One region of the Klebsiella sp. RIT-PI-d genome, then DNA from elsewhere that is predicted to be linked to it. Evidence: predicted binding sites of a transcription regulator. Region 1 holds the regulator's gene; each other region holds the start of a gene.
What was found. Region 1 encodes PurR, which represses purine synthesis genes. Its sites were predicted from a motif close to CANGCAAACGTTTGCNTG; they were not measured.
Positions count from the first base shown of each region.

Region 2: a site for PurR is predicted at 5,200-5,217, ahead of pyrC (dihydroorotase). Genes of this name have one in related genera too.
Region 3: a site for PurR is predicted at 4,603-4,620, ahead of purM (phosphoribosylformylglycinamidine cyclo-ligase). Genes of this name have one in related genera too.
Region 4: a site for PurR is predicted at 4,180-4,197, ahead of AC791_RS09630 (amino acid aminotransferase). Genes of this name have one in related genera too.

Region 1 covers NZ_LGIT01000009.1:1,299,443-1,307,658, forward strand. Annotated here, with positions in the region: gene AC791_RS12505 (TetR/AcrR family transcriptional regulator) at 1-418, shown strand, start outside; gene AC791_RS12510 (alkene reductase) at 474-1,571, shown strand; gene gloA (lactoylglutathione lyase) at 1,662-2,069, shown strand; gene rnt (ribonuclease T) at 2,175-2,822, shown strand; gene AC791_RS12525 (Grx4 family monothiol glutaredoxin) at 2,869-3,216, opposite strand; gene AC791_RS12530 (C40 family peptidase) at 3,561-4,358, shown strand; gene sodB (superoxide dismutase [Fe]) at 4,479-5,060, shown strand; gene AC791_RS20380 (YnhF family membrane protein) at 5,253-5,342, opposite strand; gene purR (HTH-type transcriptional repressor PurR) at 5,639-6,664, shown strand; gene punR (DNA-binding transcriptional activator PunR) at 6,666-7,595, opposite strand; gene punC (purine nucleoside transporter PunC) at 7,707-8,216, shown strand, end outside.
Region 2 covers NZ_LGIT01000009.1:743,894-752,109, forward strand. Annotated here, with positions in the region: gene AC791_RS09985 (rhodanese-related sulfurtransferase) at 1-453, shown strand, start outside; gene AC791_RS09990 (YceI family protein) at 491-1,066, opposite strand; gene AC791_RS09995 (cytochrome b) at 1,068-1,634, opposite strand; gene solA (N-methyl-L-tryptophan oxidase) at 2,005-3,123, opposite strand; gene bssS (biofilm formation regulator BssS) at 3,249-3,503, opposite strand; gene dinI (DNA damage-inducible protein I) at 3,787-4,032, opposite strand; gene pyrC (dihydroorotase) at 4,103-5,149, opposite strand; gene AC791_RS10020 (lipoprotein) at 5,302-5,862, opposite strand; gene grxB (glutaredoxin 2) at 5,985-6,632, opposite strand; gene rimJ (ribosomal protein S5-alanine N-acetyltransferase) at 6,851-7,435, shown strand; gene AC791_RS10035 (YceH family protein) at 7,444-8,088, shown strand; gene AC791_RS10040 (Gfo/Idh/MocA family protein) at 8,091-8,216, shown strand, end outside.
Region 3 covers NZ_LGIT01000009.1:2,156,830-2,165,045, reverse strand. Annotated here, with positions in the region: gene ppx (exopolyphosphatase) at 1-553, opposite strand, end outside; gene ppk1 (polyphosphate kinase 1) at 558-2,624, opposite strand; gene purN (phosphoribosylglycinamide formyltransferase) at 2,869-3,510, opposite strand; gene purM (phosphoribosylformylglycinamidine cyclo-ligase) at 3,510-4,547, opposite strand; gene AC791_RS16465 (6-phospho-beta-glucosidase) at 4,856-6,286, shown strand; gene upp (uracil phosphoribosyltransferase) at 6,467-7,093, shown strand; gene uraA (uracil permease) at 7,177-8,216, shown strand, end outside.
Region 4 covers NZ_LGIT01000009.1:648,050-656,265, forward strand. Annotated here, with positions in the region: gene ldtD (L,D-transpeptidase) at 1-1,452, shown strand, start outside; gene AC791_RS09620 (YcbK family protein) at 1,639-2,190, shown strand; gene AC791_RS09625 (MBL fold metallo-hydrolase) at 2,218-2,865, shown strand; gene AC791_RS09630 (amino acid aminotransferase) at 2,926-4,116, opposite strand; gene ompF (porin OmpF) at 4,301-5,374, opposite strand; gene asnS (asparagine--tRNA ligase) at 5,997-7,397, opposite strand; gene pncB (nicotinate phosphoribosyltransferase) at 7,575-8,216, opposite strand, start outside.

The sequences.
Region 1 (8,216 bases):
TCGTCACTATGCGGCGTATGAACAGGCGTTAAACCAGCACTTTTTTAGCGGGCAGTCATCGTGCCGGACGCGTCTGCTGGCGTGGTATCTCAACACGATTGAACAGTTTAATCAGCACGGTACTATCAGCGGCTGTTTAACCGTTAAACTTTCTGCCGAAGTATGCGATCTGTCGGAAGATATGCGCACCGAAATGAATGCTGGCGTCAGTATGATCATTTCACTGCTGGCGCGCGTGCTTGAACAAGGGCGTCAGCAGAACAGTCTGATATTTACGGGCGATGCCACCGTTCAGGCGCAGGTACTGTACTCTTTATGGCTGGGCGCAAACTTACAGGCCAAAATGTCGCGCAGTGTAATAGCGCTGGAAAGCGCCCTTGAACATGTAAAAACAGTTATTGCAGCGCCTGCTGTTTAACAGGCGTTTTTTATTTCCTAACTTTCAAGACGACCGGTCTACTCAGGAGTTTTAAATGACTACCGAAAAATTGTTTACCCCGTTAAAAGTAGGCGCTATCACCACGCCTAACCGTGTGTTTATGGCTCCCCTTACCCGCTTGCGCAGCATTGAGCCGGGCGATATCCCGACGCCGCTGATGGCTGAATACTATCGCCAGCGTGCCAGTTCAGGGCTGATTATCTCTGAAGCAACACAAATTTCCGCGCAGGCTAAAGGCTATGCTGGTGCGCCGGGACTGCACAGCCCGGAGCAAATCGCCGCGTGGCAAAAAATCACCGCTGGCGTTCATGCAGAAAACGGGCATATCGCCGTTCAACTCTGGCACACCGGACGTATCTCGCACAGCAGCATTCAGCCCGCAGGCCAGGCTCCGGTTGCGCCATCAGCGATCAATGCAGGTACACGTACCTCCCTGCGTGATGAAAAAGGCAATGCGATCCGCGTTGACACCTCAACCCCGCGCGCGCTGGAAACCAGCGAAATACCGGGAATTGTTGATGATTTCCGCCAGGCGGTAGCGAATGCTCGTGACGCAGGTTTTGATCTTGTCGAGCTACACTCAGCACACGGTTACTTGCTCCACCAGTTCCTCTCCCCTTCTTCTAACCATCGTACCGACCAGTACGGCGGCAGCGTAGAAAATCGCGCTCGTCTGGTGCTGGACGTCGTTGATGCCGTCAGTAAAGAGTGGAGTGCCGATCGCATTGGTATTCGCGTGTCGCCGGTCGGGACGTTCCAGAATACAGATAACGGTCCAAACGAAGAAGAAGATGCCCTTTATCTGATTGAAGAGCTGAACAAGCGCGGTATTGCTTACCTGCACATGTCGGAGCCGGACTGGGCTGGCGGCGAGCCTTACACTGAGTCGTTCCGCCAGAAAGTGCGTGAACGTTTCGACGGCGCTATTGTCGGTGCTGGCGCGTATACGCCGGAGAAAGCAGAAACGCTGATCGCTAAAGGTTTGATTGACGCAGTGGCCTTTGGCCGTGACTACATTGCTAACCCGGATCTGGTCGAGCGTCTGGCACGTAAAGCTGAGTTGAACCCGCAGCGTCCGGAAAGCTTCTACGGCGGCGGCGCTGAAGGTTATACGGATTACCCCTCATTATAATCATCATTGATAGCGGCGAGGTTCCGCCGCTATACTAAAACAGCGTTTCTGTTTGAAATGAAAAGATAAACAACTTACTGAGAGGATGAGATGCGCTTACTTCACACCATGCTGCGTGTTGGCGACCTGCAACGATCTATCAATTTTTATACCAATGTACTGGGTATGTCGCTGCTGCGGACCAGTGAAAATCCGGAGTATAAATACTCCCTCGCCTTCGTCGGCTACGGCCCGGAAAGTGACGAAGCTGTCATTGAACTGACCTATAACTGGGGTACCGATCATTATGATTTGGGTAACGCCTATGGTCACATTGCGCTGAGTGTTGATGACGCTGCTGAAGCCTGCGAAAAAATTCGCCAAAGCGGCGGTAACGTGACGCGTGAGGCCGGCCCGGTCAAAGGTGGCACCACGGTTATCGCTTTTGTTGAAGATCCGGATGGTTATAAAATCGAACTGATTGAAGCAAAAGACGCAGGTAAAGGTCTCGGCGATTAATCACCGGTGGGCCTGTTCTGGCCCGCCCTTTTCTACTGGCGCTTACTGCAACTGTGGGTAAAATTTGCCATAATACGCGCTACGTTGTTTTACGAAGAGATACTGATGTCCGATAACGCTCAACTGACTGGTCTGTGCGACCGTTTTCGTGGTTTTTACCCTGTTGTCATAGATGTCGAAACGGCTGGATTTAACGCCAAAACCGATGCACTCCTTGAAGTCGCTGCTATTACCCTGAAAATGGATGAACACGGTTGGCTGATGCCGGATACCACGCTGCATTTTCACGTTGAGCCTTTCGAAGGGGCAAATTTACAGCCTGAAGCGCTGGCCTTTAACGGGATCGATCCAACCAATCCGCTGCGGGGTGCCGTCAGTGAACATGACGCATTACACGCTATTTTTAAAGCGGTGCGTAAAGGCATTAAGGATCGGGGATGTAACCGGGCAATTATGGTCGCGCACAATGCGACGTTTGATCATGGCTTTATGATGGCGGCAGCAGAGCGATCCTCTCTGAAGCGTAACCCGTTTCATCCTTTCGTCACGTTTGATACCGCTGCCCTGAGCGGGCTGGCGCTGGGGCAAACCGTGTTGTCTAAAGCCTGTGCTGCGGCAGGTCTTGATTTCGACAGCACTCAGGCTCACTCGGCCCTGTACGATACGGAACAAACTGCGCTGCTGTTTTGCGAAATTGTCAACCGCTGGAAACGTCTCGGCGGCTGGCCGCTGCCCGTTCCCGACGAAGCATAGCCATAAAAAAAGCGACGTGACGTCGCTTTTTAATCAGACATTACGCTTACTGCGCGTCAGTCCCCTCGGCAGGGTACTTAGCCGCAGTCTCTTTAATCAGCGACTGAAGCTCACCACGCTGGTACATCTCAATAATAATGTCACAGCCGCCAACCAGTTCACCATCGACCCACAGCTGCGGGAAAGTTGGCCAGTTTGCATATTGCGGTAATTCGGCGCGGATGTCCGGATTCTGCAGGATGTCGACATAGGCAAAACGCTCGCCGCAGGCAGAGAGTGCCTGAACCGCCTGAGCAGAGAAGCCGCAGCTTGGTAACTTAGGTGATCCTTTCATATACAGCAGGATCGGGTTTTCAGCGATTTGACGCTGGATTTTTTCAATTGTCGTCGTCATTGTCATGCTTCCTTAACTTCTTTTACGGCAGTAGTCTGTCATTGTAGCGTTTCAGGCCCCATACCGAAAATAACATTTTATTCACGCGCTATTATTGTATCGTCTTACGCCGGAAGATATGTAATTAATGCCGTTATGGTATTCATTGCATAAATCAATTGCACAAATAATGCGCTTGCGTCATGTTAACTGATGCTTTTTTTTGCACTCGATAGCAAATTGCTATTTTACATGCAAAAAGACTATTAACTTCCAGCCTTTTTATGCATTAGAATCATCAGGCTTTTTTGTTATCATCACCCGCAGGCATATCCTCATGCCTGCCCGAATCAGGGGAATGCTCAGTGGCGCGGATAAACAAAGTCTCGATCACGCTCTGTGCTTTACTGTTAACATCGCTTACTTTTTCACCGCTTGCCCAGGCCTCTGAACAAACGAGAGCGTCGGCCACAGAAAAAACGCATTTTGCAAAAGCGTCGGGCAAAAAGAATAAAAGTAAGAAGACCAGCAAGACAGCCAGTAAAACCGCTACCAAAGCCAGTAAAAACACCGCTAAAACGAAAAATAAAACCACCCTCACTGCCAGTAAATCTCAGCGCAATAGTACTAAAAACAGCAAAATTGCGGCCGTAAAACTGGCAGATAAAAAATGCCTCACGCGCAAAGGTTACAAGAATAAATGCCTCAATGCCTCAGCCAAACCGCTGGCGTTGAGTGATGTCCATAAGGTCCGTATGCAAAAAGCACAAAAAACGGCCATGTCAAAGTTAATGAATCAGATCGGCAAACCGTATCACTGGGGCGGTTCCTCGCCGCGCACCGGCTTCGATTGCAGCGGTCTGGTTTATTATGCCTACAAAGATTTAGTCAAAATCCCTATCCCGCGGACGGCTAACGAGATGTACCATCTGCGTGATGCCGCACCGATTGAGCGCAGAAGTCTCGAAAGCGGCGATCTGGTGTTCTTCCGCACTCAGGGCAGAGGCACCGCCGACCACGTTGGCGTATATGTCGGGAACGGTAAATTTATTCAGTCACCGCGCAGCGGTCAGGATATCCAGATATCATCATTGAGCGAAGATTACTGGGTGCGTCACTATGTGGGGGCACGCCGGGTGATGACAGCTAAAACGATCCGCTGATTATCCTTTTAGGGCACATGCAGCCTAAGAACGCCTCTTCTGCCTGTGCCTTTATTTTGTTAATATATCCATGCTTATCATGTGGATATTGAGTTATCAAAATAAAAAAGGAGTATTGCAATGTCGTTTGAATTACCTGCATTACCGTATGCAAAAGACGCGCTGGAACCGCACATTTCTGCCCAGACCCTCACTTATCATCACGGCAAACATCATCAGGCCTACGTAACAAATCTGAATAACCTCATCAAAGATACGCAGTGGGAAAACCAGTCGCTTGAGGACATTATTCGCGGCTCGGAAGGCGCTATTTTTAACAATGCGGCTCAGGTATGGAACCACACCTTTTACTGGCACTGCCTGGCTCCTGACGCTGGCGGCGAACCAGGCAGCGATCTCGCCGCAGCCCTTAGCCAGTCGTTCGGCAGCGTAGACGACTTTAAAAAGCAGTTTACCGATGCGGCAATCAAGAATTTTGGTTCTGGCTGGACATGGCTGGTACAAAAATCTGACGGCAGCCTGGCGATTGTATCCACCTCTAACGCCGGCACACCGCTGACCACCTCCGACAAACCGCTATTAACGGTCGATGTCTGGGAACATGCTTATTACATTGACTATCGTAATGCCCGCCCGGGTTATCTGGAGCATTTCTGGGCGCTGGTGAACTGGTCATTCGTGGCTGACAACCTGGCAGCCTGAGTTAACACACAGAGGGCTTGCGCCCTCTGTGTTACCCGTTAGCGGCTAATGCAGGTCTCATATGCTGGCTGGCGCGGCGAAAAAAGCGACATCATTGAAAAAATAAAAGTAAGCCACAAGCAAAACAGTTTTACTATCAGCACAATAAGCTGGTACGGAGCACGAGGGAGAGAAAATACTCCGCCGGAGCAATCAGTGCAGGACAGCAACCAGAGCACTTGCGACAATCAGACTCAGGACAATGATCGTGGTGACCAGGGAAAACTTAAGATCGGTACTCATCGATTTTTACTCCTTGTTATAACCTTGTGAAATGTGAGCTTGTCCATTTTTACACACCTTGCGGCGAAAATCTTGCAGGATTTAAAGTGAGACACATTTTTCTCTTTCACTTTTCTTCAGAATCGGCCAAAATTCCACGCTTAATTATAAGCGTACCAGTCATTACCCCTCACCTGACGTAATGTGTCATTTCCCGGCGCAAAGCAATGACGACGAAATTGCAACAGGGGTGTGTAAAGGCAAACGTTTACCCTCCTATTTGCAGGCGTTCAGGCCAGGGTCCGGAGTAAGATTTAATGGCAACAATTAAAGATGTCGCGAGACGCGCAAACGTTTCCACTACCACTGTATCTCACGTTATCAACAAGACGCGTTTTGTTGCTGAAGATACGCGTAATGCGGTGTGGGCGGCAATTAAAGAACTTCACTACTCTCCGAGCGCCGTTGCCAGGAGCCTCAAGGTAAATCATACCAAGTCCATTGGCCTTCTGGCGACCAGCAGCGAAGCCGCCTATTTTGCTGAAATTATTGAAGCGGTTGAAAAAAGCTGTTTTCAGAAAGGCTACACACTGATCCTTGGCAATGCCTGGAACGACATAGAAAAGCAAGGCGCCTACCTTTCAATGATGGCGCAGAAGCGTGTCGATGGCCTGCTGGTGATGTGCTCTGAGTATCCTGAGCCGCTATTGAAAATGCTGGAAGAATACCGTCATATACCGATGGTGGTAATGGACTGGGGCGAATCCAAAGCTGATTTTACCGACTCGGTGATCGACAATGCCTTCGAAGGGGGTTACATGGCCGGGCGGTATTTACTTGAGCGTGGACATCGTGACATCGGTATTATTCCGGGCGCGCTCGAGCGCAATACCGGCGCAGGTCGACTGGCCGGTTTTATGAAAGCAATGGAAGAAACTCAGGTTAATGTTCCACCGCAGTGGATCGTGCAGGGTGATTTTGAGCCTGAGTCAGGTTATCAGGCGATGCAAAAAATTCTTAATCAATCCCCTCGCCCGACAGCCGTTTTCTGCGGCGGTGATATCATGGCGATGGGTGCGCTCTGCGCTGCCGATGAAATGGGTTTGCGCGTACCGCAGGATATCTCCCTGATTGGCTATGACAATGTGCGCAACGCCCGTTTCTTTACACCGGCGCTGACAACCATTCATCAGCCTAAAGACTCGCTCGGAGAGGAAGCGTTCAATACCCTGCTGGATCGCATTGTGAATAAGCGCGTCGAATCAAAATCAATTGAGGTTCATCCTCAACTCATTGAACGTCGATCGGTTGCTGACGGTCCCTATCTTGACTATCGCCGCTAAGTTAACAAGCGGGGTCCGTTTCCTGCGGGTCCCGCAGCCACTCTTTATTCAGTGTTTCACTGTCGCCCAGATACGCCAGCAGCCATTCCAGCGCGGGTGAAATATCACTCTGCTGCCAGGTTAAACAACATGCCGCATCAGGAAAAGGATTTTCCAGATCCAGCTCCACCCACTCCCCGGAATCCAGCCACGGGCGGGCAGAATGTGAGGGGATCATTGCCGCGCAGAGCCCTGCCGAGATGCAGGTAGCCGAAGACTCCCAGTCAGGCACGACCACCCTTTTTTGATTGTCCAGCAGCCACGTCGTACGTTTAGGCAGCGATCGCGAGGTGTCTTCGCGTACCAGCGACGGCCAGTTGCGCAATTCATCATCGCTTAAAGGCCCGATATTAAGCGCCAGAGGATGGTGGCGCGCCACAACGCAGCTCCAGCTCAGCATGCCCATATCGCGAAAGGCATAGCGTCCTCCGACCGGAATAGCCTGCGTTGCGCCAATCGCCAGTTCAACGCGGCCGTCCGCCAGCGCATCCCAGACACCGTTAAAAACTTCCTGAAAAACGATCAGTTCGACATCCGGGAAATGGCGATAGAAATCGACAATCATCTGGCGAGTGCGTTCAGGTCTGACAATGTTATCGACGGCGATAGGCAGTTGACTGCGCCAGCCGTTGGCAATTTGCTGACACTGCTGGCGGGTGATCAGCATTTTTTTGATAACAGAACGCCCTTCTTTCAAAAACCAGCTTCCTGCCGGCGTTAATTCTACGTCCCGGTGCCGACGTTCAAACAGCGGGACAGCCAGCCACTCTTCCATCTGGCGGACTGTATAGCTGACAGCAGAAGGCACGCGGTGCAACTCCTGTGCCGCCGCGCTAAAGCTACCGTTGCGCGCTACCGCATCTATGACTTCAAGAGAATATTCTGACCACATTTTTTGCCTTCAATTTTTTTGATGTCAATTCGCAAATATTAGCGTTTCACAACCTGGAATGCACTGCCTACACTCATGTTCCTGTCATCTGCAATTATAAAGAGAAGTGTTATGCAACCTGGAAAAGGGTTTTTGGTGTGGCTTGGCGGACTCAGCGTGCTGGGTTTTTTAGCCACCGATATGTATTTACCCGCCTTTGCGGCAATTCAGCAGGATCTTAATACGCCTGCCGCAGCGGTGAGCGCCAGTTTAAGTGTATTCCTCGCGGGGTTTGCCCTTGGCCAGTTAATTTGGGGCCCGCTCTCTGACCGTTTCGGTCGTCGCCCGGTGTTATTAACCGGACTGGCAATTTTCGCCATCGGCTGTCTGGGGATGCTCTGGGTTAAAGATGCCACAACGCTACTGGTGCTGCGTTTCGTCCAGGCCGCTGGCGTTTGCGCGGCTGCCGTCACCTGGCAGGCCATGGTTACCGATTACTATCCGGCGCAGCGTGTAAACCGTATTTTTGCCACTATCATGCCGCTGGTTGGTCTTTCGCCCGCGCTCGCGCCGCTTCTTGGCAGCTGGATACTCACTCATTTTGACTGGCAGGCTATATTCGCCACGCTGTTTGCTATCACT
Region 2 (8,216 bases), 560 kb from region 1:
TGCACCGGAGGCATTCGCTGCGAGAAAGCCAGCGCCTGGATGAAACATAACGGTTTTAGCAAGGTCTGGCATATTGAAGGTGGGATTATCGAGTACGCACGACGCGCGCGTGAACAGGGACTGCCGGTGCGCTTTATCGGTAAAAACTTTGTCTTCGACGAGCGGATGGGCGAGCGAATTTCTGATGATGTGATTGCGCACTGCCATCAGTGCGGCGCGTCATGCGACCTTCATACTAACTGCCTGAATGACGGCTGCCATTTGCTGTTTATCCAGTGCCCGACCTGCGCAGAGAAATACTCTGGCTGTTGTAGTGAAGCCTGCCAGACGGAGCGTGCATTGCCGGAAGAAGAGCAGCGCCAGCTGCGCGCCGGACGTGAAAATGGCAATAAGATTTTTAACAAGTCTCGTGGACGCCTGAATACCCAACTCGGTATTCCCGATCCCGAGTAGAGCAATCAGCCCGGCAGTTAACGTGCCGGGCTAAATATTACTTCTGCTGTACGCCTTCAACCGAAATAATCAGCTCCACATCCTGCGAGGCCGGACCAAGGTCGGTTTTGATATTAAATTCTTTCAGGCTGATTTTCCCTGCTGCTTCGAAACCCGCACGCTTACCGCCCCACGGATCGTCACCCTGGCCGATCATTTTCGCTTTCAGGGTGACCGGTTTTGTTACGCCGTTCAGGGTTAAATTACCGGTCACATCCAGCGCGTCGCCGTTGGCTTTAACTGCGGTAGACGTAAAGGTGGCCTGCGGGAATTTAGCCACATTCAGAAAATCGGCGCTGCGAAGATGCTTATCGCGCTCGGCATGATTGGTATCCACACTGTTAGTATTCAGTGTGACGTTCACTTTATCCGCCGCCGGATTTTTTTCGTCAAAGGTAAAGGTGCCGTCAAAATCGCGGAATGTGCCGTACAGCCAGCTATAGCCAAGGTGCTGAATACGGAAATTGACGAAGGCGTGCTGTCCTTCTTTATCAATCTTATAATCGGCGGCGATGGCAGAACCGGCGGTCAGCAGCAGAGTGCTGAGAAACAATCCTTGCAGGCTTTTTTTCATATTACGCTCCAGAGTCAGGTGACGATGTTCCCAGCATACGGCGCAGGGTATCGTCTTTATCGATGAAATGATGTTTACATGCGGCAAGCGCATGGAGTGCTGAGAGCACGACTACGCTCCAGGCCAGCCACAAATGCAGCGTACCCGCCAGATCGGCCTGGACACCAGCATCGGTCAGCGTCGCAGGCACGTCAAAGAGGCCGAATACGCTGATTGGCTGACCGTCAGCGGTAGAAATAAGATAACCACTGATGATGATGGCAAACAGCAGCAGGTATAGCGCGATATGTGCCAGCACCGCGCTGATGCGGGTAAGTCTTGAGTAATGCCTCAGTGGGGCAGGGGCGGGTGAAACCGTGCGCCAGATCAGGCGAACAACCAGCGTGAGCATCAGCATAATGCCAATACTTTTATGCAGCTCAGGCGCTTTATGATACCAGCCGTCGTAATAGCTGAGTGTGACCATCCACAGACCCAGGGCAAACATGCCATAGACGGCAATGGCCACCAGCCAGTGCAGCGCAATTGAAACAAATCCATAGCGATAAGAACTATTTCGCAGGTTCATACCTGGCATCTCGTAACGAATTAAGTGTGCTTACAATGATGGGCTGACTTGTATATTGCAACATCAAATTAGCATAATTTTATAACTATTTTAACTTAATCAATTATTATGAATTAAAATCAGTTTTTTATTCAGGGTATTCGTTTTTTTAAACCAAAAACGCCTGTTGAGAAGGCTCAGCCGTGAAGGCCATTATTCAAAATTTTACGCGCATTTTTTAACTTTTTTCAGAAAATGTCAGTTTTTGTCAGCATTAGTCGTAATGCTGAATAAAGCGCGGCCAACACTGAGCCTGCTAATTAAATAGCAGCAAAATGGAATGAACATGACCAGAAAATAAGTTGCGGTCGGACGAACCGCAACATCGGGATTAAGCCTGAAAGCGCGCAAGTGAAAATGGGCTTAAGTCAAATTGACTGCGTTCATCCTGCGCAAATTGCACGGCGATTTCACCCAGCGCCGGGGCAAATTTAAAACCGTGGCCGCTCAATCCGGTGATCAGTAATGTCTCAGGATGACCCGGCAGCGTATCGATAATAAAATCCTCATCCGTAGAGTTATCGTAGGTGCAGGCTGCGCCGTAAAGGCAGCCGCCGATGCCGGGAAGGATTTGGCGCAAAAATGAGAATGATTCCGAACCGTCGCTGGCAACCGCGCCGAATGCATGACGCTCCTCTGGCGCATGAATAATCTGCCCGCCGTTATGTTTGCCGATTTTGAGTTCGTTATCTTCTGCCGGGAAACCATAAAACTGATCGCCGTTAGCCAGCTCGCCGGTGAAGGCAGGAAAATGATTTTTAGTACTGTAACGACCGTCAGCCTGATGCCAGGCAAAAATTTTGCGTACCGGCTGCAGCGGCAGCGAGGGCAGCAGTTTTGTCACCCACGTTCCGGCGCTGATCAGGACTTTGCGGGCATGATACTGGCCATCAGCGGTATCAATGGTGATACCAGAATCATGATGGTGAAGGGCAGTGACCGGGCAATTAAACAGTTGCGCGCATCCCGCCTCGCGGGCCAGATTAATCCATGTTTTAATGGCCAGCTCGCTGCGTAATACGCCAGAATTTGCTTCAAAAATGCCGATATAGTTTTCCGGGACGCGGATTTCTGGCCAGCGTGCCATTATCGCCTGAGCATCAAGATGTTCTGTCGCCAGCTGCCACTGTTGTGCGCTGGCCGCAACGTTTGCCAGGAAGGGTGAGTTTGCCGGACCCAGATTAACCACGCCGGTTCGCTCAAAAACCGCCTCACCGCTTTCAGCGGCAAATGTATCCCATAGTGCTTGCGCCCGCAGGACCAGCGGCACGTATTTTTCACCCTCTCCGTAAGCATGACGCATTAAACGCGTATCGCCATGATGGCTGCCTTCAGTATGGGGAGGCAGATGGGCATCGGTCATTAAGACCTTTAGCCCGGCACGCGACGCATAATAGCCCGCGGCGGCTCCAACGGATCCACTGCCAATAATGATCAGATCGTATTGCATGGCGCTCCCACAAAATAATATTAATTAACAACCAGTAGCATACGTATTTTATGATGCGGCGCAAATAAGAAAGGCACCCAGCGGGTGCCTTTGAACTGAACATAAAGCATTAAATTTGCATTGTGTTAATGCCTGCGATACTCATTAATTTGATATTCGCCGGATTCAATTTTAGCAATGCCTGCTTCCAGAATAGAAATAAACTGGCGTGCAACGTCTGTCGTCAGCCACAGTGTCTGACCGATTTCGGCATCCTCTGTTTCAGGCTGGTTGGGGGTCTGGTAATGTAAACGCAGCATCAGCGCATCGTAGCTGTCTACGGTGCTGATGTCCCATCCGACAAGAGGATGGGTCTGGATGACTTCATTATTCTTTTCCATCATGACCCCTTTGTATGCGTTAAAAGACGATAGCTCCTGGGTTCAATGCGTTTTGTTTGAAGCAACTTAAGTATATCAATAAAAAGATAAAAGAGTGCAGAAAATAGGTTTAGCGCAGGATGTTTTTTACTTACCGTGTTTTTTTTGAACAATTAAGCGCGGGCTTATTCTTTAATTTTTAGCAACTCCGGGAATCAATAAGAAACTGACTAAAAAAAGCAGCGGCAAAAAAATAAAAAAAGCCGGGGCGACCCGGCAAACATGCACAATGAGGGAGCAAAAATTAATCGGTAGTGAACCAGTCGTCAGCGCTTTCCCAGGTCTCCTGGAGAATTTCACGGATGCGATCTTTGTCTTCTTTAAGACCACCAAACACGCTGAGGTTATTGGCAGCAGCATAACGTACGCTGACGTTACCGTCACAATCAGGGAAATGAATGAGAACCCGCCGGGACAGCTCGCCCGCGAGAGCGTCCACCGCACCGGGCGGTAAGGATGTGGTTCTGGCGATGGTGACTTCGATACGCATAATTGCCCCCTGTTGAATGCACTGTATATTTATACAGTCTGGCGCAGCGATTTACAACAGGGGCTGACAATTATTTCACTACGGTCCAGCCCACGCGTTCGCCGGCGAGGAAAGGAATGAGGGTATCATCAGTCAGGGCAATCGAATCGACAACCTGACTGTCCTGGCGTACCAGCTCAATAAACGTGTCATTGACCGGCAACTGATAAAAACGCGGTCCGTTCAGGGAGCAAAATGCTTCAAGATGGTCAAGCGCGTTCATCTCATCAAATACTGTGGCATAGCTGGCAAGTGCGGTGGGCGCATTAAAACAGCCTGCGCAACCGCAGCTGGCCTCTTTACGATGACGCGCGTGAGGAGCAGAGTCGGTCCCGAGAAACACACGTTCGAAACCGCTGGCGACCAGCTCTCGCAGCGCCTGCTGGTGAATGTTACGTTTAAGAACAGGCAGACAATAGAGGTGAGGGCGCACGCCACCGACCAGCATATGATTGCGGTTAAACATCAGATGCTGCGGGGTGATAGTGGCCGCCAGCCGCTCATCGCCTTCACGCACGTAATCGGCGGCATCTTTAGTGGTAATGTGCTCAAAGACCACTCTCAGCCCCGGTAAACGCTGGCGCAACGGCACCATAACCGTTTCAATAAATCGTGCTTCACGATCGAAGATATCGATATCCGCCTGGGTCACTTCACCGTGAACCAGCAGCGGCATTCCCAGTTTTTCCATCCGTTCAAGCACCGGCATAATGGCATCAATATGAGAGACGCCGTGGCTTGAGTTCGTGGTGGCATTGGCCGGATAGAGTTTGGCCGCGGTAAAGACGCCTTCAAGGAAACCGCGCTCTATTTCTGCCGGGGAGAGATCGTCAGTCAGGTAGCAGGTCATGAGTGGGGTGAAGGTGTGACCGGCAGGGACGGCGTCGAGAATACGCTGGCGATAGGCTATTGCGGCATCTACCGTGACCACCGGCGGTGCCAGGTTAGGCATGACGATCGCCCTGGCATAGACTTCACTGGTATAAGGTACGACGGTTTTAAGCATCTCACCATCGCGCAGATGGAGATGCCAGTCGTCAGGGCGGCGGATTTTTAATACATGCAGTTGGTCAGTCATTAGAGCGCTCCGGCGGGTGTCAGGACGGTTTTTGCCGGGCACTAAGAATAAGCGTAAACGTTTTCGTTTGCACTCTTTTATTGCTGTGCTTTGTCATGGGCCAGCCCCGATAGCATTGACGTATCGGGCCTGACCGCGGGATTAACACACGATTAATCGGTAAAAGGGATCACAATAACGCCCGGTTTAACGTCTATTCCCTTCGCATATTTCTTCGCCAGCGCTTCCCCCTTGCCGCCATCATCTTTCAGGACGTAGGCTGGCTGGTGATTAAAGTAGTTACGCAGTGATTGATTAAGATAGGGCAATAACGTTTGTACTACCGGCTGCATCTTTTCTGGCTTCACGTCGGCATTGATCACTTCCATTTCCTGGAGGTAGATCGCACCTTGTTCTTTATTAAACGTCGGCAGCGCTTTTAGCTTCAGGGTAATGGTGGCTTTCTGACTGCCAAACAGGGAATTCATATCCAGCAGCGCATCGCCACTAAGGGTAACTTTGTTTGCCTCTTCCCGACCGATAGCGCTGGTGAGATGATTCAGCACAATATGCGCATCTGCAACACCCGGCAGACCAATATCTTTCGAGAAATTATTTCGCTTTTGCAGGGCCTGGTTAATTTCCGACTCGCTTACCGTGTACTGGGTAAGCTGATTGCATCCGGCCATCAGACCGCTGGCAACCAGAGCGGCGGCAACAATAATCTTTTTCATGGGATTCCTCTGCATTATGCCTGCCTTCTATCCTGACACAGGCAGCATCTGCTGTCAGCCCAGAAATTAACAGAGGAAAAGGCTTAAAAATGAGGGCGGACGATTTCCCGTCCGCCTGAAGGTCATGAAGCGATAGATGACAGCAGATTGATTTGTGTCTGTTTCGCCATATTGTCGCGGTAGTCGGCAACCCGGGTTGGCCAGTTGATGCCGGCAACAATCGTCAGATTACGCAGTAGCGGGAACAGGTGGATATCATCTTCCGAAAGTTCACCATTAACCGCGTTAGGCTGCACGATAAGTTTGTCCAGCTCGCGCAAATCGTCGCTGATGTTTTTAATCAGGCCGGCAGAATGGGAAAGATGATCGGCAAAGCTGCCAATCTGTGCTTCTTTCTTCTCCGTGAAGTAACGACGCGCTTCTGGCGTGGAAAACTCATCAAACGGTGATTTCGCAAAACGCGGGATCAGTAGCCGATTAACGTAGCCGTTCACTTTGCGCAGCCACTCTTCAATTGCCGCATTACGGCTGCCCGTCAGCAGCGGCTTACGATCAACGCCATCTACATAGTGAACGATATCGAGGCTTTCAGGCAGATAACGACTGTCATCTTTTTGCAGGATCGGAGCCATCTTCTGGCCAATCATTCTGACTGGCGTTTCCTCATCATCGCTAAGCAGAGTAATTAACTCAACCGGGATATTTTTGAGGCCGAAGATCATTCGGGCTTTTACACAGTAAGGGCAGTGGTCATAAATATAAAGCTTCACGTTTCTCCTCCAGGTATTGCCATCCAGACCTTTAGTATGGAAGAGAAACAGTGGCTTATCAAATTAGCCCGTGACGAGGCGCTATTATTACCGGCCGCGATGTTTTTTTCATCAAACAGGGATATGGCGCAGAAAATGCCAGGTTGTTGTTTTCACTAAGGGGCTGAGGGCAGGTATAGTGAAGCGACCGGGGCAAGATGTATGTACAGGAGTAAGGAATGTTTGGCTATCGCAGCAATGTGCCTAAAGTCCATCTGAAGACGGACCGGCTGGTTGTACGCCTGGTTCATGACCGCGATGCCTGGCGGCTGGCGGATTATTACGCAGAAAATCGACAGTTTTTGAAACCCTGGGAGCCTGTGCGCGACGACAGCCACTGCTATCCGTCAGGCTGGCAGGCCCGCCTCGGCATGATCAACGAATTTCATAAACAAGGTTCAGCCTTCTATTTCGCGCTGCTCGATCCGCAAGAGAAAGAAATCATCGGCATCGCTAACTTTTCCAACGTCGTGCGCGGCTCGTTTCATGCCTGTTATCTGGGCTATTCCATTGCCCAGAAATGGCAGGGGCAGGGGCTGATGTTTGAAGCCCTGACTGCCGCCATTCGCTACATGCAGCGGACCCAGCATATTCATCGCATTATGGCGAATTACATGCCGCATAATCAGCGCAGCGGTGGCCTGCTGGCGCGGCTGGGTTTTGAAAAAGAAGGGTACGCAAAAGACTACTTATTAATTAATGGCGAGTGGCGCGATCACGTTCTGACGGCACTGACTACGCCACAATGGACCGCCGGTCGCTAAGGAAAAATATGAAATATCAATTAACGCCCCAGGAAGCGCGGGTCATTGGTTGCCTGCTGGAAAAGCAGGTCACTACCCCGGAACAGTATCCTTTATCGCTGAATGCCGTGGTGACTGCCTGTAATCAAAAGACCAACCGCGAACCGGTGATGTCGCTGAGTGAACACGACGTTCAGGAGATTCTGGATGCGCTGGTGAAGCGGCATTATTTACGTACCGTTAGCGGGTTTGGCAATCGGGTCATCAAATACGAGCAGCGGTTTTGTAACTCAGAATTCGGCGATTTAAAACTGACTCCGGCGGAAGTAGCGCTGGTTGCCACGCTGCTGCTGCGCGGCGCGCAGACGCCGGGAGAGTTACGCACTCGCGCTCAGCGCATGCACGAGTTTAGCGACATGAATGAAACCGAGACCGCGCTGGAAACACTTGCCAGCCGCGAAGACGGGCCATTTGTAGTGCGTCTGGCACGCGAGCCGGGGCGGCGGGAAAGCCGCTTCATGCACCTGTTTAGCGGCGAAGGGAATGCAGACATTACTGCACCTGATACCGTGTCGTCGACCGACGACCTGAGCGCACGCGTTGAGGCGCTGGAAGGCGAGGTCGCAGAACTGAAGCAGCGCCTGTCATCGCTGCTGGCACACCTGGGGGAATAACCGTGAGCAAATCATTACGTATTGGCATCGTCGGGCTGGGTGGGATCGCGCAAAAAGCCTGGCTGCCGGTATTAAGTGTCGCCAGCGAGTGGACGCTGCAGGCGGCGTGGTCACCCAATACTGAGAAA
Region 3 (8,216 bases), 860 kb from region 1:
CTTTACTGATAACCCCGCCGGAAAAATAGAGCTGTGCGAAACTGACGCAGCCCATACGGCGACTTTCGACCAGTTTAGGCTCGAAGTCTTCACCAATGACCAGCTCCGTGGAGCCGCCACCGATGTCGATCACCAGCTTGCGTCCTTTTTCTGGCTGCGTATGTTCCACGCCCATAAAAATCAGTCGGGCTTCTTCATTGCCTGAAATGATTTCAATCGGGTAGGGAATAACCTCTTCAGCCCGCCTGAGAAACTCGTTTGCGTTTAGCGCCTGACGCAAAGAATGCGTCCCCACAATGCACACGCTCGACGAGGAAAACCCCTGCAGCCGTTCCGCGAACAGGGAAAGGCAGCTCAGACCACGCTGCATTGCCTCTTCACTCAGCATATTGTCGTCGCCAAGACCGTCCGCCAGATGCACGCGCTGCTTAAGGCGACCAATGATTTGCATCGCGCCATCTACCACGCGGGCAATGACCATATGAAAACTGTTTGAACCAAGATCGACCGCCGCAAACTCCTGCGGTCGTGGTGACATGTCATGTATTGGCATAGCGTTAGTCAGGTTGCTCGAGTGATTTGATGTAGTCATAAATCGCTAACTGTGCCTGAACCTTGCGGCGATTACCGCGCGGCACATAGCGATTGCTCAGTTCTTTATCAACGTACCGGGCTTTTACCGTATCGCTGAACAGGATGTCAATAATATCCAGCACCCGCTGCTTAAGTCGCGGGTCAAGTAGCGGTGTCGCCACTTCGATTCGATAGTCGATATTACGCGTCATCCAGTCCGCAGAGGAAAGATAAACTTGCTTATCGCCGCCATTCTCAAAAATATAGATCCGGTCATGTTCCAGATAACGGTCAACGATGCTGATCACCCGAATATTGTCGCTAATCCCTTCCAGATTTGGGATCAGGGAGCACATACCGCGGATTAATAAGTTGACCGGGACGCCAGAGCCGGAAGCCGCATACAGCCTGTCTACCAGTGCTTTATCGACCAGATTATTCAGCTTCAATGTGATGCCCGACGGCCGTCCCTGCTGGGCGTTGGCGATTTCCCGATCGATCATCTCATACAGCAGACGCCGCGAGTTTTGCGGTGAAACCAGCAGATAATCGAAGGTCACAGGACGATACGGATTTTCAATAAAGTTGAATACGCGGCGCACTTCGTTAGTAATTCGCGCATCGGCCGTTAACAACGAATAGTCGGTATACAAACGGGCCGTTTTTTCGTTGAAGTTACCGGTACCGATATGCGCGTAGCGCACCACATCCTCACCTTCTTTACGCGAGATAAGGAACAGCTTGGCATGAATTTTAAGACCGGGCGCGGAAAAGATAACGTGCGCCCCGGCTTCGGTCAGACGTTTAGCCCAGTGGATATTGGCTTCTTCATCAAAACGCGCCTGAAGCTCGACGACCACGGTGACTTTTTTGCCGTTATGCGCGGCGTGGATCATGGCATCAATAATGCGGGAATCTTTTGCCACGCGATAGATATTGATTTTTATCGCCAGTACGCTCGGGTCAAAAGACGCCTGCCGCAGCAGTTCCAGTACGTGCTCAAACGTATGGTAAGGATAATAAAGCAGAACATCCCGTTCGCGAATAGCGTCGAAGCCGTTGCGAAACTTCTCGTTGTCGAACCAGATGTGACGCAGACGCGGCAACGGCTTGTTTACCAGGTTGGCTTTTCCGACATTAGGGAAGCCAATGAAATCTTTAAAGTTATGATAGCGGCCACCGGGAACGATCGAGTCGTAGCGGGAAATACTCAGCTTTTCACGCAGAACTTCAACCAGCGCGGCGGGCATGTCGCGCTGATAAACAAAACGTACCGGCTCGGCGGTCAGACGCTGTTTCAGGCTGGAAGACATTAGCTCCATCAGGCTGGATTCCATTTCGTGTACCAGGTCGTATTCGGCATCACGGGTCATCTTCATGGAATAGGTATTGAGCGTGTCGTAGTCGAAGAAACCGCGGAAAATATCATCCAGGCAGTAACGTAAAATGTTATCCAGCAGGATCATCGGCTTACGGCGACGCGGCGCTTCTGGCGGCAGATTAACAAAGCGCGGCACTTTGTCCGACGGAATTTCCAGCAGCGCATAGCGCGTATCATCGCCGCGTATGATCTCGACCGCCAGATAGGTGTAGTCATCCTTCAGGAAGTTGACCAGATTTGTTTCGCGGTTGATGAGCGTGGGAATAATGTGCTGGCGCAAGTGCTGTTTGAAATAAAGACGCAGCCAGTTTTGTTGATTAACGGAAAGCTGACGCTCGTTAATGAGGAAGATTTGGTTACGCGCCATCTCCAGCAGCAGTTCGTTATACAGACTGTCAAACTCCTGATCCGCTTTGAGCACCCGCGACTGGATTTTTCCCAGCAGGTGCCGCGAACTGGTCTGTATACCTTGTTCTTCGCTGATGATGATACGCCGTTTCAACTCGGCAAAGCGAACCTTGTAAAACTCATCAAGGTTGTTTGAGTAGATCCCTAAAAACCGCATTCGTTCAATAAGCGGATTGCTTTTATCGGCCGCTTCCTGAAGTACGCGTTCGTTGAAGGTTAACCAGCTTAACTCTTTTTCGATGTATAACTTTTCCTGACCCATTACCACTCACACTCCGGTTCTTTCACTGGACGTGCCAAATCCATCTCGATGTTATTATGGCGAGCTTTGCCATGTAATGTCCAACTGTGCCAGAAAAGTATGACAGTAAACTGAACGACGGGAAGAGAAGACGATACAAAATCAACAAAAATGGCGATGCCACTGGCGGAGCGAGGGGGATTTCTTCAGCAGATCATGCTGATACAATGCGATGGTCTGGCAGGGCTGGCCTGCCAGACTACCATTACTCTTCTGCCGCATAACCCTCTACGGGCAGCTTACGGTTATCAAGCCAGGCGGCGCAATCGCGCATTTCAAGCCGACCGTCAATAAACCAGCTTATCACCAGCGGATAGATATCATGCTCCTGAGCCTGCACGCGTGCAGTGATATCCGCCTCGTCGTCATCGCTAAACACGGGCACATTGGCCTGTAAGATGACCGGTCCGCCGTCCAGCTCGTCAGTGACGAAATGCACCGAAGTGCCGTGCACCTCATCGCCGTTTTCCAGCACCTGCTTATGCGTGTTCAGGCCCGGATATTTCGGCAGCAGGGAAGGGTGGATATTTAACAGCCGTCCTGCATAATGCGCGACAAATTCCGGACTTAAAATTCGCATATAGCCCGCCAGCACGACAACGTCAGGTGCATAAGCGTCAATTTCCAGCATCAGTTCACGATCGAAAGCTTCCCTACTGGCAAACTGGCTGGCGGTTAACGCATGTGCCGCAATACCTGCCTGGCGTGCACGTTCAAGACCGAACGCGTCGGCCTTGTTGCTGAATACTGCACGCAACGTGCCGCCGATCTTTTTCTGCTTACAGGCATCAATAATCGCCTGTAGATTACTGCCGTTGCCAGAGATCAGCACCACGATGTTTTTCATTATTCAATGACCACGCGTTCGTCGGAATCGGAAGATTTGATAATACCGATTTTCCACGCCTTTTCACCCATCTCATTAAGCAATGCCAGGGCTTTATCAGCGTTCGCCGCCGGTAGCGCCACCAGCATACCCACACCGCAGTTAAACGTGCGGTACATTTCATGGCGGCTGACGTTGCCTTCACGCTGCATCCAGTCAAAAATGGCCGGCCACTGCCAGGAGGATTCGTCGATGACGGCCTGGGTATTTTCCGGCAGCACGCGCGGAATATTTTCCCAGAAGCCGCCGCCGGTCAGGTGGGCAATGGCATGAACATCAATGTTTTCAATCAGTGAAAGAATAGATTTAACGTAGATGCGGGTAGGGGCCAGTAAGTGATCGGCTAACGTTTTGCCTTCCAGATCGGTGGTTAGCGGATCGCAGCCGCTGACCTCTACAATCTTACGCACCAGCGAGTAGCCGTTGGAGTGCGGACCGCTGGAGGCGAGAGCAATCAGAACATCGCCATCGGCAACTTTCGAACCATCAATAATTTCTGATTTTTCAACAACCCCTACGCAGAACCCGGCAACGTCATAATCTTCACCGTGATACATGCCCGGCATTTCTGCGGTTTCGCCGCCAACCAGCGCACAGCCTGACTGCAGGCAGCCTTCCGCGATACCGTTAATGACGCTGGCCGCGGTTTCGACATCCAGCTTACCGGTAGCATAATAGTCAAGGAAGAACAGCGGCTCAGCGCCCTGTACCACCAGGTCATTTACGCACATCGCCACCAGATCAATACCAATGGTGTCATGGCGCTTAAGATCCATCGCCAGCCGCAGCTTCGTGCCTACGCCGTCGGTGCCGGAAACCAGAATCGGCTCGCGGTATTTTTGAGGCAGGGCACACAGCGCACCAAAGCCGCCCAGACCGCCCATAACTTCAGGACGGCGGGTTTTTTTCACCACGCCTTTAATACGGTCGACCAGAGCGTTACCTGCATCAATATCAACACCGGCATCTTTGTAGCTGAGAGAGGTTTTATCGGTCACTGCTGAGTCCCCACGCGTTTGCGATAGAAATAAAATCGGCGCAATTCTAACAGGGAAAGCAAACGTTTGCGAGCCTGCTTTATGCGCGAGGGTAAACAATGGCATAACTGACAAACTTGATACTGTTCACGAAAATGAAACCGGGTACATTCTTATGCTTGCCTCGGCGTATACGAGCGGCCATCATGCCAATGAAACCGGTTTCTGTATTACAGGAAAGCGTTGAAAAGAGAGAGCTTACGGGGCGGTTTACTATTTCAATCAGCAACATCGGTCGTCAGACGGCGATCGTTCATGAGGGAGAGAACATGTCCGGACTTAAAGAAGGTTTTCTGTGGGGCGGCGCGGTTGCAGCGCATCAACTGGAAGGTGGCTGGCAGGAAGGCGGCAAGGGAATAAGCGTTGCCGACGTGATGACCGCTGGCGCACACGGCGTGGCGCGTGAAATTACGGACGGCGTACTGCCGGGTAAAAACTACCCCAATCATGATGCGATTGATTTTTACCATCGCTATAAAGACGACATTAAGTTGTTTGCTGAGATGGGCTACAAATGCTTTCGCACATCAATTGCCTGGACGCGCATTTTCCCGCTGGGCGATGAGTCAGAGCCAAATGAGGCCGGCCTCAAATTTTATGACGATCTGTTCGACGAATGCCTGAAATACGGTATCGAGCCGGTGATTACGCTTTCTCACTTTGAAATGCCGTATCACCTCGTTACCGAATACGGCGGCTGGCGCAACCGTAAGCTTATCGACTTTTTTGTGCGTTTCGCGAAAGTGGTTTTTACCCGTTATCAGCACAAAGTGAAGTACTGGATGACCTTTAACGAGATCAACAACCAGGCGAACTATCACGAAGATTTTGCGCCGTTTACCAACTCGGGTCTGAAATATGCGCCGGATGAAGATCGCGAGCCGGTAATGTATCAGGCAGCACACTATGAGCTGGTTGCCAGTGCGCTGGCCGTAAAAGTCGCAAGAGAAATTAATCCCTCGCTGCGGATCGGTTGCATGATTGCCATGTGTCCGATTTATCCGCTGAGCTGCGCGCCCAACGATATGATGATGGCGATGAATGCAATGCATCGTCGTTACTGGTTCACCGACGTTCATGTGCGCGGCAGCTATCCGCAGCATCTGCTGAACTACTTTACGCGCCGGGGTTTTACGCTGGATATTACCGATGAAGATCGCGCTGCGCTCAAACAGGGCTGCGTTGATTATATCGGCTTTAGTTACTATATGTCGTTTGCCACCAAAGCCACCGAGGATAATCCGCAGCTGGATTATGATGAAAGTAAAAGTCTGGTCTCTAACCCGCACGTACAGAAATCTGACTGGGGCTGGCAGATTGACCCGGTGGGTCTGCGTTATTCCCTGAACTGGTTCTGGGATCACTATCAGCTGCCGCTGTTCATTGTTGAAAATGGCTTTGGCGCGATTGATGTGCTGGAGAACGACGGTTCCGTCGACGACCAGTATCGCATTGACTATCTCTCAGCGCATATCGCCGAAATGAAAAAAGCAGTGGTTGAAGATGGTGTTGACTTAATGGGCTATACGCCGTGGGGCTGTATCGATTTGGTCTCTGCCGGTACCGGTGAGATGAAAAAACGCTACGGCTTTATCTACGTTGATAAAGATAACGAAGGTAAGGGCACGCTGGCGCGCAGCCGCAAAAAGTCGTTCGACTGGTATAAGCAGGTGATTGCTTCAAACGGTGAAAACCTCTAAAACAGGATTGTTCGCGGCCAGCCTGAACTGGCCGCATTCTCATTGCCCGCCCCGCAAACAGATGAATTTCATATCTCATCCCCGCTTGATCAATATCAAACAAAAAAATATTGTCGACGAAAAGAAAGGCGGTATAATCCGTCGATTTTTTTTGTGGTTACCCCCCAAAGGAGAAAGAAGATGAAAATCGTTGAAGTGAAGCACCCTCTTGTCAAACACAAGCTTGGTCTGATGCGTGAGCAGGATATCAGCACTAAACGTTTTCGCGAACTTGCCTCCGAAGTCGGTAGCCTGTTGACCTATGAAGCGACCGCCGATCTGGAAACGGAAAAAGTGACCATTGAAGGCTGGAATGGCCCGGTTGAAATCGACCAGATCAAAGGCAAAAAAATCACCGTAGTTCCGATCCTGCGTGCTGGTTTAGGCATGATGGACGGCGTGCTGGAAAACGTACCCAGCGCACGTATCAGCGTCGTGGGGATGTATCGCAACGAAGAAACGTTTGAACCGGTGCCTTATTTTCAAAAGCTGGTCTCCAATATTGATGAGCGCATGGCGCTGATCGTTGACCCGATGCTGGCAACCGGTGGTTCAGTGATTGCAACCATCGACCTGCTAAAAAATGCGGGCTGCAGCAGTATCAAGGTACTGGTACTGGTTGCAGCACCGGAAGGCATCGCGGCGCTTGAAAAGGCGCATCCGGACGTTGAGTTGTATACGGCTTCCATTGACCAGGGGCTTAATGAGCACGGGTACATTATTCCGGGCCTCGGCGATGCCGGTGACAAGCTCTTTGGTACCAAATAAATGAATAAATAAAAAAAGCCGACTTTGAGAGTCGGCTTTTTTTTGAGTATAACAACCCACACACAACAATTAGAGGTAAGACTATGACGCGCCGTGCTATCGGGGTGAGTGAAAGACCGCCGCTTTTACAGACAATCCCGCTTAGTTTACAGCACCTGTTTGCCATGTTTGGTGCAACCGTGCTGGTGCCTGTTCTGTTTCACATTAACCCGGCCACCGTGCTGCTGTTTAATGGCGTCGGTACTCTGCTGTACCTCTTTATTTGTAAAGGTAAAATCCCTGCTTACCTTGGATCAAGTTTCGCCTTTATCTCTCCGGTGCTTCTGCTGTTACCGCTGGGATACGAAGTCGCGCTCGGTGGGTTCATCATGTGCGGCGTGCTGTTTTGCCTCGTCTCTTTTATTGTTAAAAAAGCCGGTTCCGGCTGGCTGGACGTGATGTTCCCGCCAGCGGCTATGGGCGCGATTGTTGCCGTTATCGGTCTTGAACTGGCCGGTGTGGCAGCCAATATGGCCGGACTGTTACCGGCAGATGGGCAATCTGCAGATACTAAAACCGTTATTATCTCGCTGGTCACTCTCGGCGTAACCGTGTTTGGTTCGGTGTTATTTCGTGGATTTATGGCGATTATTCCGATCCTGATTGGCGTGCTGGTGGGTTATGCACTCTCCTTTGTGATGGGTATAGTTGATACCACGGCAATCGCTCAGGCGCACTGGTTCGCCCTGCCCACATTCTATACTCCGCGTTTTGAATGGTTTGCTATCTTCACCATCCTGCCTGCGGCACTGGTGGTCATTGCCGAACATGTTGGCCACCTGGTTGTGACCGCGAATATTGTCAAAAAAGATCTGATCCGCGATCCGGGACTGCATCGTTCAATGTTCGCTAATGGTTTGTCGACGATTATTTCCGGCTTCTTTGGCTCTACGCCAAATACCACTTACGGTGAGAATATTGGCGTGATGGCGATAACCCGCGTTTACAGCACCTGGGTTATTGGCGGCGCGGCAATCATTGCTATTTTACTTTCCTGCGTGGGTAAACTGGCTGCCGCAATCCAGATAATCCCGCTGCCGGTGATGGGGGGCGTCTCCTTACTGCTGTACGGCGTCATCGGTGC
Region 4 (8,216 bases), 650 kb from region 1:
GCCTTTCAGCAGCAGCTTGCCGAAGTCGCTATTGCAGGCTTCCAGCCGCAATTTACCGCCTGGGTTCAGTTGCTGACCGACCCCGCGGTCACCGGTATGACGCGTGATGTAGTGCTTTCTGACGCCATGATGGGCTATCTTCATTTTGTCAGTGGTATCCCAATCAAAGGGAATCGCTGGCTCTACAGCACTAAACCTTATACCCTGGCTACGCCGCCGCTGTCGGTCATTAATCAGTGGCAGATGGCGCTGGATAACGGCTCTTTAACGCATTTTATTGCCATTCTCGCGCCGCAGCATTCGCAGTATGAGGCGATGCATCAGGCGTTACTGGCGTTAACCGAAGATCGCCGCCCGTGGCCAGTGCTGAAAGCGAAAACGTCATTACGCCCGGGGCAGTGGAGTAACGATGTTCCGGCCCTGCGTGAAATCCTGGTGCGTAACGGTATGCTGGATGGCGGTCCGGAGATTGTGCTGCCTGGCGATGCGGTAGTCAGTCCTTCTGCCGAAACCCGCACTCCGGCTAAAAAGTCCACCGCCGTATCGGCGGCCTATGATAAAACGCTGGTCAATGCCGTAAAGCGTTTTCAGTCATGGCAGGGGCTTGGCGCCGATGGCATCATTGGTGGTTCAACGCGTGACTGGCTGAATGTTTCTCCTGCACAACGTGCGGGGTTACTGGCGCTGAATATCCAGCGGTTACGCCTGCTGCCGGACAAGCTTTCAACCGGCATTATGGTTAATATTCCTGCCTATTCGCTGGTTTACTATCAGAATGGCGATCCGGTGCTGGATTCCAGAGTGATTGTTGGACGTCCCGACCGCAAAACGCCCATGATGAGTAGCGCACTGAACAATGTGGTGGTTAACCCGCCGTGGAATGTGCCGCCGACGCTGGCACGCAAAGATATTCTGCCGAAAGTGTGGAACGATCCGGGCTATCTGGAGCGCCATGGCTATACGGTCATGCGCGGCTGGAACAGTAGCGATGCCATCGATCCATGGAACGTTGACTGGGCGACTATTACGCCATCTAACCTCCCGTTCCGTTTCCAGCAGGCTCCCGGGGCGCATAACTCACTGGGCCGCTACAAATTTAATATGCCGAGTTCGGATGCGATTTATCTGCACGATACGCCAAACCATACTCTCTTCCAGCGTGATGCACGCGCATTAAGCTCCGGCTGTGTCCGCGTTAATAAAGCCTCTGAACTGGCTAATATGTTATTGACCGATGCAGGCTGGAACAATACGCGCATTTCCGGTGCGTTAAAGCAGGGGGATACCCGTTACGTTAATATTCCGCAAACTATTCCGGTAAATCTCTATTATTTGACCGCATTTATTGGCGCAGATGGTAAAGCGCAATATCGAACAGATATTTACAATTATGATCTGACTGCGCGATCTGGCGCACAAATTATAGAAAAAGCGGAACAATTAATCAGGTAAATGAAGTAGTTCAAAAAAAGTAAGTACCGAAAGTATCAGTAAAAAAACGGGCCTGCATCGCTGCACGGCCCGTTTTTGCTGGATTGGGTAGCCTTGACGTCAGAGATAATGCCCGGTAAGGTGCCTTCGTGCGCCAGAAATGCATAAATTACCAACACTAATACTTTTACTGTAGACCTGATTATCATGGACAAATTTGACGCTAATCGCCGCAAACTGCTGGCGTTAGGTGGTGTTGCGCTGGGCGCAGCGGCCATCTTACCAACGCCTGCATTTGCCACCCTCTCGACCCCACGTCCGCGTATATTGACGTTAAACAACCTGAATACCGGTGAGTCAATTAAGGCAGAGTTTTTTGATGGCAGAGGCTATATTCAGGATGAATTAGCAAAACTTAATCATTTTTTCCGCGACTATCGTGCGAATAAAATGAAGTCTATCGATCCAAAATTGTTCGATCAGCTTTATCGCCTGCAAATGTTACTGCAAACGCGTAAACCGGTGCAGCTTATCTCCGGCTATCGTTCATTAAATACCAATGACGACCTGCGCAAACACGGCAGCGGAGTGGCTAAACACAGCTACCATACCAAAGGCCAGGCGATGGATTTTCACATTGACGGTGTTTCATTAAGCAATGTTCGCAAAGCAGCGTTATCTATGCGTTCAGGTGGTGTAGGATATTACCCGAGTAGCAACTTTGTGCATATTGATACCGGGCCGGTACGGCACTGGTAAGCACATGCTTAATGAAACAGGAGCAGCATGAACTATCGTATTATTCCGGTAACCGCATTCTCCCAGAATTGTTCATTGATTTGGTGTGAGCAGACAAAACTGGCCGCGCTGGTCGATCCGGGCGGTGACGCCGAACGCATTAAACAGGAAGTGACCGCATCTGGTGTGACGCTAATACAAATTTTACTGACTCACGGGCACCTCGATCACGTAGGTGCCGCCGCTGAGCTGGCTGAATTTTACAGCGTGCCGATCGTCGGGCCGGAAAAAGAAGATGAGTTCTGGCTACAGGGTTTGCCCGCGCAAAGTCGAATGTTTGGACTGGAAGATTGTCAGCCACTGACGCCGGATCGCTGGCTGAATGAGGGCGACAAGGTCAGCGTGGGTAACGTTAATCTTGAGGTTCTGCACTGTCCAGGTCATACGCCAGGGCATATTGTTTTCTTTGACCCGCTTTCGCGCCTGCTGGTTTCCGGTGATGTTATTTTCAAAGGTGGGGTGGGGCGCAGTGATTTCCCTCGCGGCGATCATAATCAGTTGATCGACGCTATTAAACGTAAGCTGTTGCCGCTGGGTGACGACGTGACGTTTATCCCGGGCCATGGCCCACAGTCTACGCTCGGCCATGAGCGGCTGCATAATCCGTTTCTTCAGGATGAAATGCCGGTCTGGTAATCGCTGATTGCAAAAAAATGCCGCATTACAGTGCGGCATTTTTTATGCGTATTATCGCGCTTACAGTACCGCGACAATCGCCTCACACAGCGGGGACATATTATCCGGCGTCATCCCTGCCACGTTCACCCGACCAGACGCCACAGCATACACGCCAAACTCTTCACGCAGACGCAGCACCTGATCTTTAGTCAGACCGCTAAACGAGAACATGCCGTTTTGTTTGGTAATAAAGCTGAAATCACGGTTCGCGCCTTTTTCCTGCAGGGTGTTGACGAACAGTAAACGCATACGCTGAATACGCTGACGCATGTCGTTAAGTTCCTGCTCCCAGATCCCCCGGAGCGCATCATTGCTCAGAATAGTGGCAACAACGGCTGCACCGTGCGCGGGTGGGTTAGAGTAGTTAGCACGGATGGTGGATTTCATCTGGCTGAATGCACGGTCAGCAGTGGCTGCATCAGCGGCTACCAGCGTACAGGCACCGACACGCTCATTATATAAGCCGAAGTTCTTAGAGAAGGAGCTGGCGACGATCAGTTCCTGATGCAGGGCAGCAAACGCGCGCAAACCTTCGGCATCTTCTTCCAGCCCGCGGGCAAAGCCCTGATAGGCGAAATCAAACAGCGGCAGCCAGCCTTTCTCAACGGAAAGCTGTGCCAACTGCTGCCACTGATCCAGGGTAGGATCAATACCCGTTGGATTATGGCAGCAGCCGTGGAACAGGACCACATCACCGGCCTGGGCAGCGTTCAGACTGGCCAGCATACCGTCAAAATCCAGCGAGTGTGTCGCTGCATCGTAATAGTTGTATTCGCACACTTCCAGTCCGGCTGCGTTAAATACGCCTTTGTGGTTAGGCCAGCTCGGATTGCTGACCCAAATGCGTTTGGCATCGGTATTTTTAGCGATGAAATCAGCCGCTACGCGCAGTGCGCCGGTGCCGCCCGGGGTTTGCGCTGTACGGGCGCGCTTATCGCTGATAATGGCGCTACCCTTACCGAATAACAGCTCCTGGGTACAACGACCAAATTCCGGGATACCGTCAATACCAAGATAGTTTTTGGTGTTTTCGTTTTCCAGCAGATATTGTTCGGCTTTCTTCACGCTGGTCAGTACCGGCGTCTTGCCGGTTTCATCTTTATAAACGCCGATACCGAGATTAATTTTTCCCGGACGGTCATCGGCGCGAAATAGATCGGCAAGGCCCAGAATCGGGTCGGCAGGGGCTGCGGTAATGTTCTCAAACATGGCGAAGTTCCATTGTGATTACAGAAGGGAGATCCGCTATCAGGTTAACGGTTGATTACCTAAATGCCAACCGTTTGCGACAAAAAGCGCGGGTCTTTTTACAAGAGAAAACTTTTTGCTGAAGGACATAAAAAAACAGGACCGAAGTCCTGTTTTTTTAGCATATAACAACGAGGCGTACTGATTAGAACTGGTAAACGATACCCAGAGCAACAGTATCATCAGAACCAATACCCAGCTTATTGTCGCTGTCGATCTGGTTGATGATGTAGTCTACGTAGGTAGACATGTTTTTGTTGAAGTAGTAAGTCGCGCCCACTTCGAAGTAGTTCACCAGATCAACATCGCCAAATGCGCCGATGTCTTTGCCTTTAGACTTGGTATAGGCAATAGACGGACGCAGACCGAAGTCGAACTGGTACTGCGCAACCAGCAGCACGTCTTCAGTTTTGTTAGCATAGCCGCCCGGAATACGGGTTGCGTTATGCGTTTCGCTGTAAGTACCGGCCAGGTAGATATTGTTCGCATCATACTTAACAGAGGTGCCCCACTGCTCAGCAGTGTCGCCACGACCTAACGCCAGATCCTGCTGAGCGTTAGTACGGTCAGCTGCACCATAGGCACCTACGATGCCAAAGCCGTCAACTTCGTAGCTCAGAGAGCTGGACCAGCCGTCGCCGTTTGAACGTCTGGCATCGTCACGCTCGTTTTTACCCAGGTACTGAACACCGAAGTTCAGGCCGTCAACCAGACCGAAGAAGTTAGAGTTACGGTACGTTGCCAGACCACCGTTACGACCTGCAAAGAACTGGTCTGAGCTGGCAGTATCGCCGCCGAATTCTGGCAGCATATCGGTATAACCCAGTGCGTCATACACCAGACCGTAGTTACGACCGTAGTCGAAAGAGCCCGCGTCGCCGAATTTCAGGCCCGCGAATGCCAGACGGGTTTTGTTACCGTCCTGCGCGTCAGCACCACCTTCAGAGTTGTTGCCGCTAAAGTTGTATTCCCACTGGCCGTAACCGGTCAGCTGGTCATTAATCTGAGTTTCACCTTTGAAACCAAGACGGGCATAAGTCTGATCGCCGTTAGGGGCGTAGCTATTGTCGCCGTTATGTTTAGAGAAATAGTGCAGGCCAACTGCTTTACCGTAGATGTCAACTTTGTTGCCATCTTTGTTATAGATCTCAGCAGCGTTAGCCGCGCCTGCTACCAGCAGAGCAGGGATTACCACTGCCAGAATGTTGCGCTTCATCATTATTTATTACCCTCATTGGTTTTTTTATGAACACCTGCCACTGCCGTCAATACATTCTGTCAATATAAATTTACGGAACCATTGATGAGAGTTTGGTGTCTTTCTGTGTCTGAGAGGCATCTTTCCATTCATAACAACGTTTCGCTAGCCTGAAAGTGCTACAAATGTCCTAAATAAGTAACAAAAAGAAATAATGTGTAAATAAGTATGTATTTTAAGGAACTTTGTGAGTTACCTCTAAATTCCGACGCAATCGTGTATTAAAATGACGGTCTATATCCTATATATATGAAATGCTTATGTTTAATTTAGATAAAAGCCTTTCTTATCGATGAGCAGGCGGCGATATGTTTTTTTCTTTTAAAACTTATAGCCGTCCAGATAGCCGGAATTTAGGATTAAATTATGCTATGACATCAGATAAAGCTTAGGCGCAATAAGAATAGGGGCTTAATTTGTACATTTTTGTAACGCTGACACAGGGTGTTACAGTCCGGATGCGCGGGGCGGTTGAAAGAAAGATTTACTGGCAGAAATTGACAAAACGCTGACATAAAAAAAAGCCAGCATAAGCTGGCTTCAGGAATGTGCAGTCGCACCAGCTATGGCTGGCTCGCGGGTATCAGAAGGTGGCGCTGCGCGGCGTGCGCGGGAACGGAATGACATCACGTACGTTCTGTACGCCGGTAACGTAGGCAATCAGGCGTTCAAAGCCTAGACCGAAACCGGAGTGTGGAACAGTACCGTAACGACGTAGATCGCGATACCACCAGTAATCTTCTTTGTTGAGACCCATTTCCGCCATGCGAGCGTCCAGCACATCCAGACGTTCTTCACGCTGGGAGCCGCCGATGATCTCGCCGATACCCGGTGCCAGAACATCCATCGCCGCGACGGTTTTACCGTCGTCATTAAGGCGCATATAAAACGCTTTAATATCTTTTGGATAGTTTTTCACGACTACCGGCGCTTTAAAGTGTTTCTCAGCCAGGTAGCGTTCGTGCTCTGACGAGAGATCCACGCCCCAGTAAACCGGGTTCTCGAATTTCTGCCCGCAGTTTTCAAGAATGGTGACCGCATCGGTATAGTCAACCTGAGCAAAATCAGCGGCAATGAAGTTTTCCAGACGCGAGATCGCCTCTTTATCCACGCGCTCAGCGAAGAATTTCATGTCGTCAAGACGCTCATTCAGCACGGCCTGGAAAGCATACTTCAGCATGGCTTCTGCCAGACGGGCGTTATCCTCAAGATCGGCAAACGCGACTTCTGGCTCCAGCATCCAGAACTCCGCCAGGTGGCGGCTGGTGTTAGAGTTTTCAGCACGGAAGGTTGGGCCGAAGGTGTAGATTTTAGACAGCGCACAGGCGTAGGTTTCACCGTTAAGCTGGCCGGAAACCGTCAGGAAAGCTTCTTTACCGAAGAAGTCTTTATCATAATCGACTTTACCCTGATCGTTACGCGGCAGGTTTTCCAGGTCCAGAGTGGAAACGCGGAACATCTCACCTGCGCCTTCGGTATCGGAGGCAGTGATAAGCGGCGTGGATACCCAGAAGAAGCCCTGTTCATGGAAGAAACGATGCAGCGCCTGAGCCAGCGTATGACGCACGCGGGCGACCGCGCCAATCATGTTGGTGCGCGGACGCATATGCGCCACTTCTCGCAGATACTCAATGCTGTGACGTTTTGCCGCCATCGGGTAGGTATCCGGATCGTCTACCCAGCCGGCGACGTCCACAGACGTTGCCTGCAGTTCAAATGCCTGACCTTGTCCCGGCGAGGCGGTGACTATGCCGGTAACGATAACGGAGCAACCTGTTGTCAGGTGCAGGACGTCATCATTGTAATTGGGCAGAGTATTATTTATGACGGCCTGGACAGGATCAAAGCAGGAACCGTCATAAACGGCGAGGAAGGAGATGCCAGCTTTTGAATCTCGACGGGTGCGTACCCATCCGCGCACGGTGACTTCACTGTCAACGGCAACGCGGCCCTGGAGTACGTCGGCTACAGGCACAACGCTCATAAATAGTCTCTCTGTTATCTGTTAATAGTGCAATAAACACATCGTTCCCGGCCGCCTTGGCGGGGGGATACCTATGTTACCTGTCATCCGCGAGCAGACAAGCAGAATTCGCAGCGAAAAGAGAAGAAATCGGAAAATAACAATAACAAAGGGAGCCATTGCGGCTCCCCTTTGACACTAGCTGGCTTTTTTGACTTTTGGCAGGTCAAAGGCCTTACGCAGCGCACGAACGAATGCTTTATCGTGGCAAATGGTTTTACCCGGACTGTCGGACAATTTCGCCACCGGTTTACCGTTACACTCCACCAGCTTAATGACGATATTCAGGGGCTTAACTTGAGGAATATCGCAGGTTAAGCGAGTACCAATCCCAAAGCCCAGATTAACCCGGTCGGCAAAGTGGCGATACAAATCGAACGCTTTATTCAAATCGAGGTTATCAGAGAATACCAGCGTCTTACTCAGCGGATCGATGCCCAGTTTTTGATAGTGGGCAATGGCTTTCTCCCCCCATTCAACCGGATCGCCGGAATCATGACGCAGCCCCTGATAGCGGGTCGCAAACTCGGGACCGAAATCACGCAGGAAGGCATCCATAGTAATACAGTCGGTCAACGCGATACCCAGCTGATCCGGGTATTCGTTAAGCCAGGCGGCGAGCGCGGCGCGCTGGCTGGTGGCGAGATCCGGGCTTATCTGTTGATGTGCCTGAAACCATTCATGCGCCTGGGTTCCCATTGGCGTCAGCGCCAGGCGTCGGGCGAGATCGTAATTGCTGGTGCCGACAAACCATGACTCCTGTTGCAGGCGATTGACAAT